Linked DNA regions of Cecembia calidifontis. The protein of the gene in region 2 interacts with the protein of the main gene of each other region in a pairwise test. Links are inferred from orthologs where the notes say so. Each region holds a gene or a part of one and is shown on either strand. Other genes may lie near its edges.

Region 1 (3,285 bases), 3.7 Mb from region 2 along the record:
CATAATTCTGAAACCTCAAAGAATTGATATTCACCACTCCGCGATGTGAGCCTATCCAAAGAATCCCTTCCCTATCTTTTAAGTGACAGTAGATGTGATGGGTTCTCAGTTCATCAAAAGTACTTAACTCGACTACTTGATCCTCATCAATGGAATATTTGAAAAGCTGGGAATTGTAATGGTAAAATATATCCTTATCAATTTGCGTCAATCCACTGTGGGGTTCTGTGATATAAAAACTTTTGACAAAACCCTGGTGGATGATCCTGTCCACATAATCTACACTCGGACCGGTCGCCAAAAAAACCTTTCCCAAAAAATAATACCTGCTGTTTTTTTCATCTTTTATTATCCTTATTACCCGATCGGGAAGATCCAAGCCCTTCCAGGAAAAATCGTAAAAGTCATTTCCGTCAAAAGAAAGGGTATTCTTATCAAATAAAAGCAACGTAGTATCCATCTGGGAAAATACCGAATGTAAACCTCCATTCTTTTTTACATCCCAACTGAAATTACTCCATTTTTCACTGTTTGAAATATATATGCTATCCGGCGTCACATAAAAATAATGCTCTTTGTTATCATGAAAACTAATATCAAAATATAGGTAAGGAAATGTTTGAGCGTTCATTGGCTCAGGCAGATCCGCTATCACCCAATTTCCCTTATGGAATTTGAGCAGCTCAGGTTTTCCTATTTTGTTGTATACCCAAATAGCCCCATCTTTTCCCCTGAGCAAACCGATTCTTTTAGATAATAGGAATTGAACAGAGTCTGGGACAGGATAAGTAAAGAATCCGTCTGAATAAAAGAGTCCTAAGGCCGTATTGAACCAGATTTGCCCTTCTGCATCCTGCATGATATCATAGACCACATCAGAGGGAAGCTCCACTCCTCTGATTTGATCGTTGATGGGAAAATTCTGGGCGGGCGCTTCACCTAATAGAAACAAAGCGAATATGCACCCGATGATAACTCTCATAAGCACTAAGAACAGCCATCTAAATTATAAAAAGATATGCATACTGTAAATTAATTGGAGATTGTTTACCTTTTCTTTTTGTGGTAGGGCTGAATCTTTTATTTTTGTCGAAACTTTAAAAATCGAAGCATGAGTGTTTTAGTCAATAAGGATTCAAAAGTGATCGTGCAGGGCTTTACCGGTTCTGAAGGTTCATTCCATGCACAGCAGATGATTGAATATGGAACAAATGTAGTGGGTGGCGTGACCCCTGGAAAAGGCGGTACAACCCATTTGGAAAAGCCAGTTTTTAACTCTGTGGAAGAAGCAGTAGCAAAAACAGGCGCCAATACTTCCATTATTTTCGTTCCACCTGCATTTGCAGCGGATGCCATTATGGAAGCAGCGGATGCCGGCATCAAGGTTATCATTGCCATCACCGAAGGAATTCCTGTGGCTGACATGATGAAAGCCAAACCTTATATCAAAGAAAGAGGAGCTGTATTGATCGGGCCTAACTGTCCAGGCGTCATCACACCAGGTGAAGCGAAGGTGGGCATCATGCCGGGCTTTGTATTCAAGCAAGGCAGAATCGGAATTGTATCCAAATCAGGAACTTTGACTTACGAAGCCGCTGACCAGATCGCTAAAGCTGGTTTGGGCGTATCTACAGCCATCGGTATCGGTGGTGATCCAATCATCGGTACTTCTACCAAAGAAGCTGTACAGATGCTCATGGAAGATCCTGAAACCGATGCCATCGTCATGATCGGGGAAATCGGCGGTAATTACGAAGCAGAAGCGGCTAAATGGATCAGAGAAACCGGCAATAAAAAGCCTGTGGTGGGCTTTATCGCAGGTCAAACTGCACCTCCGGGACGTAGAATGGGACATGCCGGAGCCATCATTGGAGGAGCTGATGATACTGCTGCTGCCAAAATGCGCATTATGGGTGAAAATGGCATCCATGTAGTGGAATCACCTGCCGAAATCGGTGCGGTAATGGCCAAAGTACTTGGCGTTGAAGCTTAATGGATTTTTACATTTAGCCTATGTGATATTTAGTTATTTATTTTGATTGTTAAATTTCTTTTCTTAAAAAAACACCCAGTTTACTCTGGGTGTTTTTTTGTGGTAAAGTCAAGGCTATGACCATTCCAAAATCATCAATACTAATCCTATTTTTTTATCAAATCCATACTTAGGTCCAAGTAGTTAAAATTCTAAGAGTAAATACAAGTAAGAACATTCCGAAACAAATAGACACTCTTTATAATGCATAACCCAACCTGAACACTACCTGCCTCGGCCTAAGTAACCTAAAATCTTCTACAAAAACAAAAGCAGAGTTAAATACTGTTGTCCATTCATTTTGACCAAGTAGATTATGGGCAAGCAGGGAAATCTCCAGCCTGCTTTTAGGTATTCGATAATTGTACTCCAAATCCAAAAAATGTATTCTAGCTGCTGAAGTTCCGGCGTTCGAATTGATGGTCAAGGACTCAAAATTGAAATTAGCAGTTTGATTTTTAGACGGCAAGAATATTAAAGAGAGGGAAGGTGTAGAAATGTAGGTGTGGTTGTCAAAATCACCTTCCGAAAATGCTACTGTTTCATCATATTCATATTTTAATTCAAAATTGATTTTACCCAATGGCCTGTAAGCTGCTTTGACATAGGCATTGGTTCTGGAATAATTCAAAAACTGAAAATTTTCATTCACTGCAATTTCCCTTTGAACCCAATTAAAAGATGACCCCACAGCAAAAGTGGTCCGGAATTTTGATACAAATTTACTGGCGTCCCCCATCCAGGAAAATCCTTTACCAATGTTGTCCCAATTTAGTGCAGAAATCATAATGCTGCCATTGCTATCTACCTGATTTTCGAGAATAGTGTTTCGCTGAGAATAATTTAATGAAATGGTAGAATTGATAAACAATGAAATCAAAGGATCTTTGAAGCTTTGCCTCAATGTTAACCTGTAATCATCTACTACAGGTAGCTCTGAATTTTTCACCTGCACTGTTTGGAAACCGGTAAAAATCTGACCTGTATATATATCAGAAAGATCTCCAAACGAAACCTTTCTTCTGAATGAGTTTCTAAAGTCAAAATATGGCCCTTTTTCCAGCCTCCAATAAACTTCTGGTTCAAAAACAAGCCTGTTCGTATTATCTATTTCTTCCGACTCCAATCTATCCTGAACACTGAAAAATGCGAATTTGGTCGGCAAAACCAATTTCAACTGGCTCTGTTTCCTGTTTCTTTCAAAAGACAAAGAAGCATAGGGTGATGCTTCTCTGAAATACATTTTGTTTTCA
Region 2 (3,180 bases):
GTAATAATTGTAAGGGATTGATACATTAAAATTTTCAGAATATGACAAAAAAAGCAACCAAAACCGGTTGCTTTTTTTTCTGTTCTAAAAACTCACGTCTTCTATTTCTTTGGCTTCCTGATACTGATCACAGGTAAATCAGTCATGGCGATTAGGTTTTCAGTTACGCTGGGAGAAAAGTATTGCATTAAATCTGATTTTCCAGAGGTTACCAATGCTATTCCATCAGCCTTTGATTTTTCGGCAAATTGTAAAATTCCTCGTTCTTCTTTGAAGGCATCAATAATATGGATGTCATAAGAATAATTCCCAAATTCCTTTAAATAGGATTTTCCTATACTTAATATGTCATTGGTTTCCATAAAGTAAGTCGGCGTATTCACAAATAGGACTTTAAGTTTTACACCCAATTCTTCGGAAAGCTTTTCAACTGTTTTGAAGGATTCTCCCGTGTCCTCTTTGAAGTTTGTTGCAAAGACCAGGCTTTCCAATTTCATTTTGGGATTGTTTTCCTTGATTACAAAAACCGGAACATCTGATCTTCTGAGCATGCTATAAGTATTAGATCCTAGAATATGATCCCTGAATCCATATTGTCCATGAGAGCCCATTACTACCAAATCAATGTGTTCAGAAGCAACATACTTGTGGATTTTTTCATTTCCGTCATTATAAACCAATATTTTTCTCGCGGATAGGCCTGCTTTTTCAGCTTCGTCCACCAAATCATTCAATTTATCCTTTGCCTTAGCAATTGCAGCTTTGGTCTCAGGGAAGAAATTTTCTTGATCTTTGGTCAATTTGATCCAGTCCACAGGCGTAATCACCACGTGGATGTATATGAGTTCTGCCTGAATTTTTTTTGCCAACATAAAAGCGAAGTCTTCAGCTGCTGTGGCACAGGTAGAAAAATCGGTGGGAACAAGTATCTTTTTCATGACTATCAGGGGTTTGGTTGTTCAGTTATATAAAGATAGAGCACAGATAAAAAAAATATACTATCCCTAATCATCAAAAAACATGATAAAAATCAGTAAACAAAACACAAAAAAAGCCTTTTGTGAAACAAAAGGCTTGTTGTGCACCCGGAAGGATTCGAACCCTCAACCCTCGGAGCCGAAATCCGATATTCTATCCAGTTGAACTACAGGTGCTTAGAGGAACGGTTCTTGTTGAACCGTTCTATGTCTTTAGGCGATGGCTGCCCTTACTTTTTCAGCTGCTTCCTTCAAGGTAATTGCTGAAGAAACTTTAAGTCCGGATTCGTCAATAATCCTTGCGCCTTCCTCTGCATTTGTTCCCTGAAGTCTCACGATAATAGGTACAGGTATATCACCAATAGATTTATAGGCTTCTACCACGCCATTCGCAATTCTGTCACACCTTACGATGCCACCGAATACATTGATCAAAATGGCTTTTACATTTGGATCCTGAAGAATAATCCTGAAGCCTGCCTCAACAGTGGTTGCATTGGCACCACCTCCTACATCAAGGAAGTTAGCAGGTTCACCACCGGACAATTTGATCATATCCATGGTAGCCATGGCCAAACCAGCACCATTCACCATACAGCCCACGTTTCCATCAAGTTTCACATAGTTTAGTCCTGATTTGCCAGCTTCTACCTCCAAAGGATCTTCCTCTGCCAAATCTCTGAGGTCAGCCAGATCTTTATGTCTGAACAAAGCATTGTCATCCAAATTTACCTTAGCGTCTACAGCAAGGATTTTATCATCAGAAGTTTTTAATACCGGATTGATTTCAAATTGAGAGGCATCTGATCCAATGTAGGCATTATAGAGCGCTGTAATAAACTTCACCATTTCTTTAAAGGCATTGCCCTCCAGCCCTAATTTGAAAGCTACCTTTCTTGCCTGGAATGCCTGCAGACCTACTTTCGGGTCAACCCATTCCTTGATGATTTTTTCAGGATGTTTTTCAGCAACTTCTTCAATGTCCATACCGCCCTCTGTAGAGGCCATAATTACATTGGAACCCTTAGCCCTGTCCAAAAGGATGGATAGGTAATATTCTTTTGGTTCGGAAGCTCCTGGATAGTACACATCTTCAGCCACCAAAATTTTGTTTACTTTTTTTCCTTCGGTACCTGTTTGAATGGTCACCAAAGTTCCACCAAGGATGTTTTTGGCTTTTTCAGGAACGTCTTCAAGCTTCTTGGCTAAAACTACACCATTGGAATCCGTTTCTTTGATTTTTCCCTTTCCTCTGCCTCCGGCATGGATTTGGGCTTTGATCACATACCAGGAAGTTCCGGTTTCTGCATTCAGTTTTTTTGCTGCTTCAAGTGCTGCTTCAGGCGTATCGGCAACGATACCTTCCTGAATTCTAACACCATAGCCTTTCAAAAGTTCTTTTGCTTGATATTCGTGTATATTCATCCTTGTGAAATTTTTGCCCGAAGTTAAGTGCTACTCTTTGATTTTTCAAGTCAAGCATTCCTCTTTTTGGGAAATATATGCCATTTTTGAACCTTATTACATCAGAGGTATTTAATTTAATACACAAAATCAAGAGGCATGCTGAAGGCAATTGGAATTCAAAAGTACTATGGAGATTTACATGTGCTCAAAGGGGTAGATGTGGAAATATTTGAGAATGAAGTAGTTTCTATAGTCGGGGCTTCTGGTGCCGGGAAAAGTACCCTCTTGCATATTCTTGGTACCCTTGACCAGGCAGATAAAGGCGAGGTATGGATTGGAAATACTTTAATTTCAAAATTAAAAGGAGATAAACTGGCAGATTTTAGAAATGCACAGATTGGATTTATTTTTCAGTTCCATAATTTATTACCGGAATTTACTGCAGAGGAAAACATCATCATTCCTGGATTGATTGCCCAAAAACCCGATACTTTGTTAAGAAAAAAAGCAGCGGAATTGGCTGACTTGCTGGGTTTTTCAGGTAGGTTGGACCATAAGCCCTCTGAACTTTCCGGAGGGGAACAGCAGAGGGTGGCTGTAGCCAGGGCTCTGATCAATGATCCTAAAATAATTTTTGCAGATGAACCAAGCGGTAACCTGGATTCACAAAATGCCCAGGCACTTCATGAGCTTTTTTTTACATTAAGAGAAAATTTCGGCCAGACTTTCGTGATTGTAACCCATAACCAGGATTTGGCAAAAATGGCGGATAGAACACTTACCATGCAGGATGGGA

The links.
Region 1: the proteins of sucC (region 2) and sucD interact in binary tests that used the Escherichia coli proteins (3 or more experiments, as listed by UniProt). The link is inferred for Cecembia calidifontis from one-to-one orthologs.

What each region holds. Positions count from the first base shown.
Region 1 is NZ_SGXG01000001.1:33,082-36,366, forward strand. What follows is about bases 100-3,052. They hold sucD (succinate--CoA ligase subunit alpha), read left to right. Parts: upstream 100-1,111; coding sequence 1,112-1,993; downstream 1,994-3,052. Other genes in these bases: BC751_RS00145 (sensor histidine kinase), read right to left, coding at 100-982; BC751_RS00155 (TonB-dependent receptor), read right to left, coding at 2,232-3,052. Outside these bases: more of BC751_RS00145, read right to left, coding at 1-99; more of BC751_RS00155, read right to left, coding at 3,053-3,285. UniProt on the Escherichia coli protein: Succinyl-CoA synthetase functions in the citric acid cycle (TCA), coupling the hydrolysis of succinyl-CoA to the synthesis of either ATP or GTP and thus represents the only step of substrate-level phosphorylation in the TCA.
Region 2 is NZ_SGXG01000001.1:3,736,628-3,739,807, reverse strand. The notes cover bases 297-3,144. They hold sucC (ADP-forming succinate--CoA ligase subunit beta), read right to left. Parts: upstream 2,403-3,144; coding sequence 1,191-2,402; downstream 297-1,190. Other genes in these bases: BC751_RS15985 (ABC transporter ATP-binding protein), read left to right, coding at 2,541-3,144; BC751_RS16000 (universal stress protein), read right to left, coding at 297-938. Also shown: more of BC751_RS16000, read right to left, coding at 102-296; more of BC751_RS15985, read left to right, coding at 3,145-3,180. UniProt on the Escherichia coli protein: Succinyl-CoA synthetase functions in the citric acid cycle (TCA), coupling the hydrolysis of succinyl-CoA to the synthesis of either ATP or GTP and thus represents the only step of substrate-level phosphorylation in the TCA.